3 regions of the Heyndrickxia sp. MSNUG genome follow, and region 2 is predicted to be linked to each of the others. Evidence: riboswitches for the same ligand, from Rfam matches in the RefSeq annotation. Region 2 holds a riboswitch; each other region holds the start of a gene.
The links. A riboswitch is a leader RNA that binds a small molecule or an ion and turns the genes downstream of it on or off. The one in region 2 is predicted to bind thiamine pyrophosphate.
Positions count from the first base shown of each region.

Region 1: linked by a shared signal. The riboswitch ahead of thiT (energy-coupled thiamine transporter ThiT) and the one ahead of AABM38_RS04940 (sigma factor-like helix-turn-helix DNA-binding protein) in region 2 are both predicted to bind thiamine pyrophosphate.
Region 3: linked by a shared signal. The riboswitch ahead of tenA (thiaminase II) and the one ahead of AABM38_RS04940 (sigma factor-like helix-turn-helix DNA-binding protein) in region 2 are both predicted to bind thiamine pyrophosphate.

Region 1 covers NZ_CP150978.1:1,206,385-1,211,741, forward strand. The annotation lists gene AABM38_RS05950 (GNAT family N-acetyltransferase) at 1-268, opposite strand, end outside; gene AABM38_RS05955 (dicarboxylate/amino acid:cation symporter) at 384-1,658, shown strand; gene AABM38_RS05960 (histidine kinase N-terminal domain-containing protein) at 1,825-2,955, opposite strand; TPP riboswitch at 3,229-3,335, shown strand; gene thiT (energy-coupled thiamine transporter ThiT) at 3,443-4,042, shown strand; gene AABM38_RS05970 (FeoA family protein) at 4,375-4,599, shown strand; gene feoB (ferrous iron transport protein B) at 4,596-5,357, shown strand, end outside.
Region 2 covers NZ_CP150978.1:996,282-1,001,638, reverse strand. The annotation lists gene thiE (thiamine phosphate synthase) at 1-201, opposite strand, end outside; gene thiD (bifunctional hydroxymethylpyrimidine kinase/phosphomethylpyrimidine kinase) at 201-1,022, opposite strand; gene thiM (hydroxyethylthiazole kinase) at 1,009-1,833, opposite strand; gene AABM38_RS04945 (3-oxoacyl-ACP reductase) at 1,928-2,689, opposite strand; gene AABM38_RS04940 (sigma factor-like helix-turn-helix DNA-binding protein) at 2,936-3,307, opposite strand; TPP riboswitch at 3,450-3,558, opposite strand; gene pepT (peptidase T) at 3,717-4,949, shown strand; gene liaG (LiaG family protein) at 5,147-5,357, shown strand, end outside.
Region 3 covers NZ_CP150978.1:4,216,422-4,221,778, reverse strand. The annotation lists gene AABM38_RS21345 (tetratricopeptide repeat protein) at 147-1,655, shown strand; gene tenA (thiaminase II) at 1,757-2,446, opposite strand; TPP riboswitch at 2,569-2,677, opposite strand; gene trxB (thioredoxin-disulfide reductase) at 2,963-3,913, shown strand; gene AABM38_RS21330 (NUDIX hydrolase) at 4,432-4,890, shown strand; gene rapZ (RNase adapter RapZ) at 5,102-5,357, shown strand, end outside.

The DNA.
Region 1 (5,357 bases), 210 kb from region 2:
TGAACCAGTCCACACCTTGCAGGCTAATGCACCCTGCGAGAACACCTCTGTATCTAATGGCTAAATGAAACCCTTGCTTCTGTTGAAATTGTTTTTGCCACTTATCGATAGCCAAATGAAATTGTTCTACAGCAAGCATATTGTCTACCCAGGGAAGCCAAGTCCGTAAATAATCCCGGTTAGATTCCACCAGCCAAAATAGCTCGTCAGCATGATAACTCTGAAGGAGGTGTAACTCAATCTCCCTGTCTACTTTTATAGATAACATATTAATAGCCTCCTTTTGGTACAATTATCCATTTTATCCCGGGGTGTTTAAACTCTGATTCCTGAGGGAATAAAACCTTACATTGTTTTTTACACTTTTTTCTGGGAGGAAGAATATGAAGCTAACAACAAAGATATTAATCGGTCTTGGACTGGGTGCTCTGACCGGATTAATTCTCAACATCTTTTCACCAGAGCTGTTCTCAGTTTTGGATAAATTTTTATTTACGCCGCTAGGCAAGATTTTCATAAATTTAATCAGCATGCTTGTTGTGCCGATTGTCTTATTCTCAATCATTTTGGGAACAGCTGGGTTAGGGGATCCTAAAAAACTTGGCAGGATTGGTTTGAAAACAGTATCTTACTTCCTTGTCACAACTGCGATTGCGATTGTGATTGGAATTTCCTTGTCTTACCTTATTAAACCTGGCTTGATGGGTGAGTTTGATACAAGTGGAGCAGAATTTAAGGCTGAAAAGGCCCCATCTGTCAGCGACACCTTCTTAAATCTTATTCCGACAAATCCGTTTGAAGCCTTAACTTCAGGAAATATGCTTCAAGTTATCGTCTTTGCTTTATTCATTGGATTAGCTTTAACAGCGCTTGGCAATAAAACGAAAGGGATCTTAAATCTTGTGGAGCAAGGTAATGAGATCATGATGTATTTAGTAGGGCTGGTCATGAAATTTGCTCCTTATGGAACATTTGGCTTAATTGCAACCGCAATTGGCAGCCAGGGAGTCGATGCTATTAAAGCGATGGGCGTATATATGCTTGTAGTAGTCCTTGCACTAATCATTCATGCTCTATTAACTTATGGATCAAGTGTATATTTCCTTGCGGGTAAAAACCCTTTCTGGTTCTTCAAAGGTTTCTCTCCAGCGATGGGTGTAGCTTTCAGTACTTCAAGCAGTAATGCTACGCTTCCAGTATCTATGGAAACAGCTCAGAAGAATCTTCGTGTTCCCGAATCAGTCAGCAGCTTCGTCCAGCCGCTAGGTGCGACGATCAATATGGATGGTACGGCAATCATGCAGGGGGTTGCAACAATTTTTATTGCACAGGTATATGGGGTTGACCTATCACTTGCAGAACTTGCAACAGTTGTTATAACGGCAGTCCTTGCAAGTATTGGAACAGCAGGTGTTCCAGGAGTAGGGTTGATCATGCTTGCGATGGTTCTGCAGTCTGTCGGATTGCCTGTTGAGGGTATTGGATTGATTCTCGGAATTGACCGCCTGCTTGATATGGCACGTACAGCTGTCAACATTACAGGTGACGCAGCATGCGCAGTCATTGTGGCTGAATCTGAAAAGAAACATGCAGTTAAGAGTGAGAAACTTAGAGTGAAAAGTATGAATGAAAAACGGTCATTAGAGTATACAGAATAACATTGAAAGCCCGTCACTTCTATATGAAGGACGGGCTTTTTGAATGGCTGTGTTTATTGCTTTGGATGACTGTTGGAACTCAGTAGTGTAAATCAATATTAGAACGTACAAGCCTGAGATTTGAATTTTAGTATTGGACTTCACTAACATGTTCGATTATTTAAAATTAGATTTCAATTGGAGTGAGTGGCAGCAAAATGATAAAAGATGTTTTTTCAGGTTCTGATGAACATGCAAGGATCCCTTTATGCTTTTCAATAATTTCCCTGCAGACGAAAAGACCCAAGCCGGTTCCAAGGGTTTTTGTTGTGACAAAAGGTTCGAATATCGTCTTCAGCAAATTGTCAGGAATCACTGGCCCGTTATTGGCAATTTCTAATTTTATATGAGTGTCATTCACGAAAAATCCCTTGATTTCAATTTTTGGATCATCCCGGTATTGGCTTAAAACATCAATGGCGTTGAAGATAATGTTGATGAGTACCTGTCTGATTTCATCCGCATAACCGAATAATTCCATGTCATCTGAGACATTCTTGACAATCCGGACATTCGTATCAAGGATACTTGGATAAAGGAAATTTAATACTTCATCGATCATTTTGTTCAAGGAGAATAGACTCTTCTCTTTTCCAATCAGTTCTTTTTTCGATAAAAGCAGAAATTGGGAAATGCGGAAATTCAATTGCTCTAATTCACTAGATATGATATCCAGATACTTCATTTCGGGATGATCTGATTTTAAAAGCTGGATGAATCCCTGAATTGAAGTTAATGGGTTTCGAAATTCATGAATAAAACTCGAGGTCATTTGTCCAAGCAATGTCAATCTGTCCTTATGTGTTGAATCAATGAATTGGTTTTTTTCCTCGATGATTTTATTTTTTTGTTCATTGTAATAGGATACTGCGTAATATAGGAAAGTATCAAAGCAATAGTTGATTCTATCAATTGTGCCTTGGAGTTCTTCCCATTCCATATTCAGTTTGTGCAAATGCTTGTAAATAACAGAACGCCCGGAGTTCACGTTAAATACAAAATCTCCAATATTGATATCAGAGCGTACTCGTTCCTCTCCGACGGTAAACGCTATTTTTTGAAGATGTTCATCAAGCTCTTCATTCGTTTTAGTAAAGACTGACAAAATAATAGCGTACATTTCTTCAGCATTCTTATTTATTTTTTGCTTATATGGATCGTCTTCAGATACGATTATATTTTCATTCCAATCAGCAATCAGAATTTCTTTTTCACTAGTCAGGAAGCTAAGCAATCTGTTTTGTGTTATTGGCAGCATTTTTTTAAGTCCCCCAGTTTAACTTTTCCGTTTCTAAAACATTCGTTGAAGAATCGCAAATCCCTTTGTCGAAAATTAAGAAGATGCGGAGAAACACGTCGAACAGGCAAAAATGTGACAAAAGACCGAGTTTTTTATCAGATGTCAGGGAGTTTTGTCTGTGTAGATATTCGACATTCTCGCGCTAGTTTATCTGGTTTAACCGAATTTTACTAAAAGATTTTACTTGTTATTAACCATTAGAAATAGTATATTCATAGGTGAGAAATTAAATATGACCACAAGGGGAGCTGCAAATTGCAGCTGAGAGTGAGCGGCCGAGTTCTTACCCTTTGAACCTGTTAGTTAATGCTAGCGTAGGAATGTGGATGCGATAGGAAAGCAATCATGGGAATCCTATATCGATCCCCTGATTGCTTTTTTTGTTTCTGAAGCAGAAAAGGCGTGTTGGAAACGGACCTCATTCTGAAAAGAAGGAGGAACAAAGATGAAACAAAAACAAACTTTATTTTTAGTGGAAGTTGCCGTATTTTCCGCTCTGGCTTATTTGCTGGATCTATTTTCAGGATTTTTATTTTCAAGGATTTGGCCACAAGGAGGATCTGTATCCATTGCGATGGTACCTGTTTTCCTAATGGCATTCCGCTGGGGAATTAAAGGCGGAGTTCTTACAGGCTTTTTATTTGGACTTTTACAATTCATTCTTGGAATGTCACAAATTTACCATCCGGTACAAGGAATACTTGATTATCTCGTTGCCTTTGCGCTGCTGGGATTGGCAGGTTTATTCGCGGCTCAAGTAAAAGCCAGCATGCAAGACGGGAAAAAGAATAAATGGATGGCTTTTGTCATAGCAGGCACCTTTATTGGCAGTGCGCTTCGCTTTATTTCGCACTTTCTTTCAGGCTGGATTTTCTTCGGAAGCTATGCACCTAAAGGACAGTCAGCGTGGCTATATTCCTTTATTTACAATGGCACATATATGCTGCCAAGCATGATTTTAAGTGCCGTTGTAGTCATTCTTGTTATTAGCGCAGCACCTTCAAGAATGGTTCAATTTGCAGATGTAAGCAAAAAAACAATGTAACAAAGTAAGGAGAGCTGGAAAGCTCTTCTTTTTTGTATCCCTATATATACCTATAAAGGTATATAATCTTATTAAGGGATGAAATTCAACAACTGTAAAAAAATTTGTCAATCATATGAAGATTTCACTAAAAACATCTATTAAAGCCTTTTTTGTGATTTACGTCACAGTGATGAATCCACCTTATTGATTAAATAAAGATAATCATTCTCAATTAAATGCTATTTACCATTCCACTTGAACAATTTTAGTGTTAAAATTAATTAACAAAGAGAATCATTCTCAATTAACTTTATTATAAAACTTTCAATATACAAAAAAAGGTGATGGCGATGCTTGGAAAACTTAAGGCTGGTGAAAAGGGCCGGATCTTGAATATTGCTGGTGCTGACAAATTTGTCAGGAGAAGATTACTGGATTTAGGAATTGCGGATGGTGCTGAAGTATGCGTGAAGTGCATTATGCCTTTTGGTGGTCCGGTTATGGTAGAGTCCTGCGGCCAATGCATTGGAATCCGCAGGAAAGAGGCACTTAGAATCGAAGTGGAGCGAGTATGATGAACATTGCGCTCATTGGGAATCCCAATACAGGCAAAACTTCACTATTTAATAATTTAACAGGTTCATATGAATATGTTGGCAACTGGAGCGGTGTAACCGTTGAGAAAAAAATAGGTTTATTTAAAAATAGCAAAGATCAGCTGATTGATCTTCCAGGTGTCTACACACTTAATCCGCTCTCGAAGGATGAAGGAGTCGTCACGAATTTTTTTCTGAACGAACCGATTCAAAAATTGCTTAATATCCTGGATGCTTCACAGTTAAGGAGAAATCTCCACCTCACCCTCCAGCTTATGGAATATGGCGCTCCTGTCATTATTGGGTTGAATATGCTGGATGTTGCTAAAAACCGCGGCATAAAAATTGATATTGATAAACTTTCTGAAGCCCTTGGCGTGACAGTAGCTCCAGTAGTGGCAAGGACCGGAAAAGGATGCGATGAGCTCGCTGAAATGGTGACAGGCAAATTTGTCCGTAGCGGAAAGGCAAACCTCGTATACTATGGAAAAGCCATCGAGGATGGAATCCTTAAAATGGCCGCCATGTTGGACGGGCGGACAAATCTTCCCGTACGCTGGCTGGCACTGCAGTTGTTCGAAGGTAACCAGTATGTGAAAAGTTATCTGGAAAATGAACTGGCTATAGAAGGGTTGGATGCCCTTATCGACTCTGTTTCAGCCTCTCATGCAAGGACTTCAGGTGACAGTCAAGCACTTGACCAGGTCATTCATCGAAAAAGAAGTGAAACAATAGAC
Region 2 (5,357 bases):
CCATTGCAGTCTTTTTCCCAGTTCAAGCTTTTCTTTCCCTTGAAGGCAGCCCTCACCCTTTTCGCGAAATTGAAAAAGTGTGACCCCTCCTTCTATAGCTTCAGTCAGAACTCTTTCAGGAGCCTTCAGGCAGTTCGTACTTCCAGCTATAAAATAAACCTTAAGCAAGCTTTCCATATGTTCCGGACTTATTCTTGCCATTACGTCAGCCTGCTTTCTGCTTTATTTTTAAGATTAAAAGCCCAATGGTTTGTTGGTCCATGTCCATTGCCAATACTCAACGGCTCCGTGATCGCGGCCTGAATAAATTCCTTTGCCACAGATACCGCCTCATACACAGCTGCTCCCTTCGCAAGCTGGGCAGCAATCGCTGCTGAAAATGTACAGCCTGTTCCGTGTGTATTCCTTGTATTCATTCTTGGACTCGAAAACAATTCAAATTCTGAGCCGTCAAAAAGCAAGTCAACAGCTTCTTTCGTGTTTTCATCATGGCCGCCCTTAATGACAACATATTTTGCTCCATTTGCCTGAATCCTTCTGGCAGCTTCCTTTTTGTCATTGATGCTTTTAATCGACATACCTGTTAGGACTTCTGCCTCTGGAAGATTAGGGGTAACCACTAAGCAAACTGGCAGCAGATACTCTTTCATTGCTGATACAGCTTCCTGCTGAAGAAGAGGTGCCCCGCCCTTCGCGATCATCACTGGATCGACAACGACTTTATCCCAGCGAAACTGCTTGATTTTTTCAGAGACAGCTTCGATTATTTCGGCATTGAAAAGCATCCCGGTTTTCAATGCATCAACTCCAATGTCTTCCCCTACTGATTGAATCTGTTTTGCGACAGCTTCCGCCTCCATCGGGAAAACGCCCTGGACGCCAAGTGTGTTCTGGGCTGTTACTGCCGTCAGCGCGGACATGCCGAATACCTTCAGTTCCTGAAAGGTTTTCAGGTCAGCCTGGATTCCTGCCCCGCCACCGCTGTCTGAACCTGCGATTGTCAGTGCTTTAAACATCTTCATTTGTCCCCCTTTCGGTAAAAGAACTATAGTTTTGGATGTCATCTTCGTTTACTTTGTACAGTTGATCTAGAAACTCAACTTGGAAGCTGCCAGCTCCCTTATCTGCAGATTTTTCCGCTGCTCTTTCTGCTGCTACCCCATAGGTGACGATTGCTGCTGCTGCTGCAATTAGCGGATTTTTTTCTACGGCAGCAAACGCACCAATTACTGAGGTAAGCAGGCAGCCGGTACCGGTTACCTTAGTAAGGATTGGATGTCCGTTATGGACAATGACTGTTGCCTTTCCGTCTGTGATGATGTCGTCTTTTCCAGTGAGCGCAACGACTGTATTCAATTTTTTCTCGGCAGAAACAGCAAGGCTGATTACATCCCCAGCTGCCTCGCCAGCGTCAACTCCGTGAATATCCCATTTTTCCCCTGCCACATTTGCAATCTCGGCGGCATTTCCTCTGATGATTGAAATCTTCAATTCTTGCATCAGCTTAAGTGCAGTTTCAGTACGATAAGCTGTGGCTCCTGCCCCGACCGGATCAAGAATGACAGGCACACCATGCTCATTCGCGGCTTTCCCAGCAATCAGCATTGACTCAACCACTGTCGAATTCAAAGTTCCAATGTTGAGCACCAAGCTGCCTGCTATTGCTGCCATTTCGGCAACTTCTTCAGCGGCATACGCCATGACAGGCGATGCCCCCAATGCAAGTAACCCATTCGCGGTAAAATTGGTGACAACCACGTTTGTGATGTTATGAATCAGCGGTTTTTGGGTGCGTACTTTGTTTAGCATACTGACAATCTCTGATTTTTCCATGTCAATTCCTCCCTTTGATTACGGTGAACTCTCCCCTATGTGCAATGAAATTTACAACTAGGAAATCACCTTCTCCTTCTTGTTACGAATTCTCTTAGTCCATAACAAGTCCGCCATCTACGACAAGGTTCTGCCCAGTAACCGCACGCCCCCAAGGTGATGCAAAAAACACAACGGCATCTGCCGCTTCAGCTGGGTCCGTTACTTTTTTCAGTGGAGTCGATGATTGGATCAGCTTGAAAACCTCCTCAGAAGTAGCAGAGCTTGCGTCGGTTGTTTTTAGCAAACCGCCCGACACCATATTGACTGTGATGCCATATTTGCCAAGATCATTGGCCATATTTCTGGTAAAACCAAGTAAGGCAGCCTTGCTTGTCGTATAGTCGTGATAAGGTACAACCGGGTTCTGGAACAGATTTGTACCAATGTTAATGATCCGCCCGAATTTCATGCTTTCCATATCCTGAAGTCCAGCCTGAATGGTATTCAACGCACCGCGGATGGAGCCTTCAAGCTGCAGCTGGTAATCTTCCCAGCCAATTGAATAAGCATCCTTATTTGCAACAGGATCAAATTTAAAACTGATAAGCGCGTTATTCACAATGGTCGTAATCGGTGTGCCAAAGTGCTCCTTTGCCTTTCTGAACATGCTCTGAACCTGTTCTGAATTCCTAACATCTGCATGGACAGCAAATGCGGTATCCCCGATTTCCTCTGCTAGCTGCCTTGCTTTTTGCTCGCTTTGAAAATAGTTGATTACGACTCTCGCGCCCTCTCTTGCAAAAGCCTTTACCGTTTCTGCTCCTAACCCCCGGCTCCCGCCAGTCACCAATACTACCTGATTTTTTAATTCCATTTTTAGTACCTCCTTGAAAATATGTTCTGCTAAGTTGTCTGTTGATTTCCGTTCCAGGCAAATCTCGCTTCCCACTGCAATCAACAGGACTTTGATCCTCTTCATTGACCTTGGTTCCGATTAAAAATAAATGCAGTTTTTGAGTACTTTTTTGTGTTTAATAAGTTGATTTTCACTTCAGGATGCTTGCTTTCCACTGCGAAGGCGGTGAGCTTCCTCGGCAGGCTGGATTTAAATCGTTATCTGTCATTTCCTATATTCGCTTACCGTATTCTTCAACAACTCTCTTGCTAGTGTATTTTCAGCCTTTTTAATGATTTGTCTGATTCTTTCAGGAGACACGTCTAATTGTTCGCCAATCTCTCTATGTGGAGCTCTACTGTTGTTTAGTGCATAAACTTGATCTAAGATAAACTGCTCCCTATCTGATAAAATATGTTTTATGACCCTATACACTTTAATAAACCGATTGTATTCAATCGATTCACGATCTTTTAATATTTTTAAGTATGGTTTCCGTTTTCCGTATTGAGGTTCATAATATGGGCTCCATACAGATCGAATCATCTCCATATAGAAAATAGCATCATCAATAGTTATTTCTAATTTCTTTTTCATACATGCTCCGCTCCAATCAACTTATTTTTAAATGGTTTGCTATCAAATAATTCGCTTTAAAAACAACACTCTTTTAGAAAACAGCCAAATAAAAAAGCCAGATCCATAAAAGGACCTGGCTTAAAAGCAATGTAAGGGAAAAAAACATCTCTCACTACTTTCCTACGCTGGTATTACCCAGATCAGGTCCGAAGGGTCAAAAAACTGATGTTTTTCTCTCAGCCCGGCACAGGGCACCCCTAGTAGTACAACGAATATTTAATTATTTTCATAGTAGCCTTAACCTTTATATATGTAAAGGGATTTGATTTTATTATTTTCAATTACAATTTTATAACCCAATACAAATTGTGTTCAATTCGATATATGATAATATGAAAATATACTCAAGAATGGGAGATGAAGGGAATTGAAAAACGAGATTATTGAAAGATTTACGACTTATGTAAAAGTAGATACGCAATCCAATGAAAACAGTGAAACCTGCCCTTCGACAGAAGGCCAGCTAACGCTTGCCAATATGCTTGTGGAAGAATTGAAAACGATTGGCATGGAGGAAGTCACGATTGACGAGAACGGTTATGTGATGGCGACGCTTCCTGCCACTACAGATAAGGATGTACCGACGATCGGCTTTCTTGCTCACGTTGATACAGCGACCGATTTTACCGGAAAGAACGTCAACCCACAGGTCATTGAAAACTTTGACGGCGATGCAATCGTTCTGAATAAAGAGCTTGGTATTGTTCTGTCACCTGAGGATTTCCCGGAGCTTCCGCAATATACAGGGCACACATTGATCACAACGGATGGCACTACCCTTCTTGGAGCAGACAATAAAGCTGGCATTGCTGAAATCATGACTGCGATGGCTTATTTGATTAAGCATCCAGAAATTAAGCATGGCAAGATCAGGGTCGCTTTTACACCTGATGAAGAAATCGGCAGAGGACCTCATAAATTTGATGTGGCAGCGTTTAATGCTAAATTCGCTTATACGATTGATGGAGGCCCGCTTGGCGAACTGGAGTATGAAAGTTTTAACGCAGCAGGTGCGAAGCTAACGTTCAAGGGAAAGAATGTTCACCCGGGTACAGCAAAAGGAAAAATGGTCAACTCTGCGAAAATCGCGATGGAATTCCATAGCAAGTTGCCGGCAGAAGAAGCTCCAGAACATACGGAAGGATATGAAGGCTTCTTCCATCTAAGCTCCATTAATGGCGACGTGGAAGAAACGAAACTGCAATATATCATTCGCGACTTCCACCGTGACAGCTTTCAGGCACGAAAGAATTTGTTTGAGAAGATCGCGGGCGAACTGAAGGAAAAATACGGTGAACAACACGTCCACCTGGAATTGAACGACCAGTACTACAATATGAAGGATAAAATCGAGCCAGTGAAGGAAATCGTCGACATTGCTTACGAAGCAATGGAAAACCTCGGGATCAAGCCAATCGTGAAGCCGATCCGCGGCGGTACAGACGGTTCCCAGCTAAGCTATATGGGACTGCCTACACCAAACATCTTCACAGGTGGCGAAAACTTCCACGGCCGATTCGAATACATCTCAGTCGACAACATGCAAAAATCCGTAGAAACAATCATTGAAATAGCCAAACTCTTCGAAGCCAAAGCATAACACTTTAGCACACCACCGCGTCGGGGGTCAGACCCCCGGCACTTTAACGCATAACCGCACTGGGGGTCTGACCCCCAGTGCTTTAGTGTGTTAAATCAGCCTTTGGTCTTAGGGGGATTTAATGCTGAGGGGCATTGGTGGGATTTGGAATCTGCGTTATCTTGTTTATAGAGGATTGATTGAGAGGGGAAACGAAAATGATAAAGCGGATTTTGGTTATTTTTTTGATTATTACGGGTGCGTATATCGCGATGAATTATTTATTTTACGGGAACGGGATTACTCTTTCGAAGACGGAGGATTCTGCTAAGGTTTCAAGGGACATCGAGAATATATCGATTGATATTTCAAGTGTTGCGACGACAATCGTACCTGAGGACCGGAATGATGTCCTTGCTGAGCTTAATG
Region 3 (5,357 bases), 1.6 Mb from region 2:
AGTTAATGGCTGTTTCCCGAAAGGAATGCGATACGGGATGACTTTTCGATAATGGTTCATCAAAAGGATGGATCCATGCACCAAGTCATAAATGCAACTTGGCATACGAAAAGAGCCTTAGTTAAAAACGTTTTACGGAGGATCACATGGGAAAAGACTCTAAAGCAATGAAGCAAAAGGGACAATTGCTGTCGTTCGTTCCTACCGGTGAATATTACTTCACCAAAGGGGTCAAGGCTTTCCATAGACGGGATCTTAAGAAGGCTGAGAAGTATTTCCAGCGCGCGATGCAGCTTGAGCCCGGCGAACCGATGATCATGTGCCAGCTGGCCATTGTGCAATCGGAGTTGGGGGAATACCAGCAGTCTAACCGTCTTTTGCACTTGATCCTCGAAGAACTTGATGAAAACATGGCAGAGTGCCATTATTTCTTAGCAAATAACTACGCTCATATGGGCTTATTTAGAGATGCGTTCAGGCATGCGAACCTTTACTTAGAATTGAATGAAGATGGGGAGTTTGCGGAGGATGCAAATGATCTCCTTGAACTGCTCACGCTCGAAGCAGAGGAAATGGATGAAGACTATTATGAAGAAGATGATTTGATCATCAAGCAGGAAGAGGCCAGGAACCACCTTGAATCTGGCGAATTTCCGAAGGCGATCGAGATTTTCCATGAAGTCATCGAAGAGTATCCGGAATACTGGTCTGCGTACAATAATCTGGCGCTGGCGTATTTTTACCTTGGTGAAACGATCAAGGCAAGGGAAATCCTTAATGATGTGCTGGAGCAAAACCCAGGCAACCTTCACGCTTTGTGCAATGCATTAGTGTTTGCTCACTATCAGAATCAGACTGCGGAAGTCGAGGATCTGAAGAATTCTTTGGGTAAAATCCATCCAATCCACGTTGAACATCAGTTCAAGCTTGGTGCCACATTTGCACTTGTTGGAGAATACGAACTCGCTTACAGATGGCTGAAGAAGCTGCAGAAAACAGGATTTGAAGGCGATGGTGCCTTCTATTACTGGCTGGCGCATGCATCCTATTTTACCGGCAGGGAGCATTATGCAAGAGTGATTTGGAAAAAGGTCCTCGAATACACTCCTGAAAAAGAGGGAATGGAACCTTGGGCAGAAAACCCAGGCGGTAAATTCGAGTCGCAGGTGGCGGCGATTCTTCATCAGCTGAACAGTGATTATCCTGAAGAACGATTATTCGCCCTCTTCCTGACATCTGTTTCTTCAAAAAAGAAAGAGATCCTTGCTGCGGAAAAGTCGACGGATAAAATGACGGAAGTCGAGAAATCGTACCTCGCATACGTCGCTTCAGGCAAGTTGAACGATCAGAAGGAAGAAGTGGCCGGCGCGCATGAAACAGCTAAGCTATTGTATGATCACCATCAGCCGATCGGGAAAAACGAAGCCGGTGTTTATATTATGTGGTTTTCTGTATTTGAGCAGGCAGTAGAAGCTGGCTATGATTTTAAAAATAAGAAAGCATGGGCAGCCGCTGTAGATTATCTCTGGGATAAGCTAAGAAATATCAAGACTTCGAAACAAGCAGTTGCAAATAAATACGGACTGTCCGTTTCAACACTTTCAAAATATATTAGTTTGGCGAACGAATTTCTTCATGAAGAAGACAGCATATAACTTAAGAGGTTAATCCTTCTGCTTGCAGAATGTGGTTAGCGATTTTTGCAAAAAAGTGTCATGCCCAAATGGGTATGACACTTTTTTTCTTTTGAGGATGCTTACTTTGCGATGGACTTTAATTGATTGGTAGACCATCCTTCCAGCGTGAAGGCCATTTCCCAGAATTGCAGCTCGTAATGGCAGCTGATCAAAAAGTGCTGTTTCATTTTTTCTTTTTCATAGTCTGAAGCTTTTTCTGCAAGAGCATCAAGAAGATTGATCTGCTCGTTCACAAGCTCGGTGAACCAGTCGCTTCCATAAGCGGCGATCCATTCCTGGTAAACTGGCGTTTCAGGAGCAGCATTCTTAAGCAGTTCTCCAATCTCGTGGTAAATCCAGTAGCAGGGAAGGATAGCGGCAATGATTTCCCCCAGGCTTCCCGAGGCAGCAACTCGGTAAAGGTGTGAAGTATAGGCGTAGGCAGTCGGAGCTGGCTCGAAGCTTTTCAAGTCCTCCTTCGTGACCCCAAGCTGTCCCATAAAACTTTCATGTAAACTAAGCTCGGCCTGATATGTACCCTGGGCATGGGCAGCCATTTTTGCCGTTATGGATAAATCCTCAGCTCTCGATGCACCAATTGCCTGGATACGGGCAAAATGGGAGAGGTAATAAGAGTCCTGCAAAATATAATATTTAAAGCTTTCAAGAGATAAAGTCCCCTTGGCGATTCCCTGGACGAATGGGTGGTTAAAATTCGCTTCCCAAATCTCATTTGCTTCTTGGCGAATCAACTGTGTAAAAGTAGACATAAAAGACCTCCTGGTTTATAAAGATTCAACATCCTGCCGGCAAAGGATGCTTTTTCCCAATAAAAAAACCACTTTCTTTAGGCAGAAAGTGGTTGTATTGGCGGCATGGTGAAACAAAAAAAGCTCCAGATACTCCACTTCCCTACGCTGGTATGATCCAGATCAGGTTCCAAGGGTCTTAAAGTTTCACTTTAATCTCAGCCTTAACAAAAGGCTCCCCTAGCAGATGAATTTTGCGTATTTAATTATTATCTGTAAATCAGCATAACACCCTTCAGAAAATTGTCAAAGAATAAAGCTGATCAGAAAAAAAGTTCACAAGGAACCTATGACCTCAACTAATGAATTTTTTTCGCTTCAAATCATTATTGTCAATTACGTGAACAGCCAAATTTTCTAAGCATATTTTTGGACTATATGCCTCTTGTTTTATAGGATATGTTTAGGCAGGAAATACTATTTTCGAATGAAAACGGAAGTTAATGCGGATTTTGATTTTTAAAGGAGTTGTACACCATGTCAGAAGAGAAAATTTATGATGTCATCATTATCGGTGCCGGCCCGGCAGGCATGACGGCTGCCGTTTATACATCGCGTGCGAATTTATCTACATTGATGCTTGAACGCGGCGTTCCTGGCGGACAGATGGCCAATACGGAAGAAGTTGAAAACTATCCTGGATTTGATCACATTCTTGGACCTGAGCTTTCAACTAAAATGTTCGAACACGCTAAAAAATTCGGTGCTGAATATGCTTATGGTGATGTAAAAGAAGTCATCGACGGCAAAGAATACAAAACGATCAAAGCTGGCAGCAAAGAATACAAAGCACGCTCAATTATTATTTCTGCAGGTGCAGAATATAAAAAGATCGGTGTTCCTGGCGAGCAGGAATTGGGCGGACGCGGCGTTTCTTACTGTGCTGTATGTGATGGAGCATTCTTTAAAAATAAGGAACTTCTAGTTGTCGGCGGTGGCGACTCTGCGGTTGAAGAAGGCGTTTATTTAACACGTTTCGCTTCAAAAGTAACAATCGTTCACCGACGCGATGAGCTTCGCGCGCAAAAAATCCTTCAGGATCGCGCGTTTGCTAATGAGAAAATCGACTTCATCTGGAGTCACAATGTTAAGCAAATCAACGATAAAGACGGCAAGGTTGGCAGCGTGACGCTTGTATCGACAAAAGATGGCGAAGAAATGGAATTCCCGGCTGACGGTGTATTCATCTACATCGGAATGGTTCCTTTAACAAAGCCATTCGAAAGCCTTGGAATCACAAACAGCAGCGGATATATCGAAACGAACGAGCTTATGGAAACGAAAGTTCCAGGCATCTTCGCAGCTGGCGATATCCGTGAAAAAACACTTCGCCAAATCGTAACAGCTACTGGCGATGGCAGTATCGCTGCACAGAACGCACAGCATTATGTAGAAGAATTGCTTGAAGAATTAAAAGCGAACGCTTAAAACAAGCAATTTAAAATCCCCCGCAGGAACTTTGCCTGCGGGGAATTAGTTTTGTGCGGAATAAAAATACAAGTGAATTAATAAAAATTTCCTTTTTGCTGGTAAAAAAAGTTCCTTGCGGTATAAATTAACAAAACGTAATTATATATTAATTCTTCTGTAACAGTAGTGAAACAATCATGGGGTATTATAGGAATAGAAATTGACCCCCTTTTAAAAATATAATCCTTTGACGGCACAGGTTATCCTGTGCTCCTTTTTTTGTAAAAAATTAATACAGGCTTTCAGACATTGGTATAACACCCCGAATTTCCATCAAGAGATCCTGCCTTATGACTTCAGCTTTAGAGAATCGTTCCTCAACGTTTTACTTTGGATAATATTAATATTTCCAGCTAAAAAATTCATTAACAGAAATATCATTTTTGTATTCATTGTGGCGAAAATCTAAAAATAGTATAATGGAAAGAATAAAAGTTCGGCCATTTAGTGATAAACCATATTTTGAGGTGGAATTGATGCAGCGCGTGACGAATTGTGTTTTGGTTAAAGATAATAAGATTTTGCTGCTGCAAAAGCCGCGCCGCAATTGGTGGGTGGCTCCGGGCGGAAAAATGGAACCGGGGGAAACAGTAAAGGACTCCTGTATCCGCGAATTTCGTGAAGAGACAGGAATTTACCTTCGGAATCCCCAGATTAAAGGGATTTTCACTTTTGTCATCAAGGAAGATGATCAAGTTATTTCTGAGTGGATGATGTTTACTTTTTATGCGACCGAGGCAGACGGCATCAATCTCGATGAATCGGAAGAGGGAACGATCTCCTGGCATGAACTTGATCGTATTAAAGAGCTTCCGATGGCAGCGGGGGATTATCATATCCTGGATTATATGGTCCATGGACAGGGCATTATCTATGGAGCCTTTACTTATACACCGGATTTTGAGCTGATTAACTACAGGCTCGATCCAAATTGATTTTTTAATAAGATAAGAAAGTAAAATTTTCACTTCGAGAAATGTCCAGCTCCAGCGCCTAGCCCCTCGAGTCGCTTCGGTCCGCCCAATGAAGTCAAAGAACGACTTCACTGGTCGGCCCTCCAGCGCTTGTCGGGGCAGACCAAGGCGCTTGCGCTTTTCTTAATAATAGCTATAAAAATAACTACTTCACTTTCAGGGGGAAAGAGAAATGAGTACCGGATCGACTACCGATACCCAGCTGGTGATTATTACAGGGATGTCTGGAGCGGGGAAAACTGTTGCCATCCAGAGTTTTGAAGATCTAGGGTTTTTCTGCGTTGATAATCTGCCGCCTACATTGCTTCCAAAGTTCATGGAGCTGATGAAGGAATCAGGCACAAAAATGAATAAAGTGGCCCTCGTCATGGATTTGCGCGGCCGTGAATTTTTTGATTCGCTATTTAAAGCGCTGGATGATTTGGCTG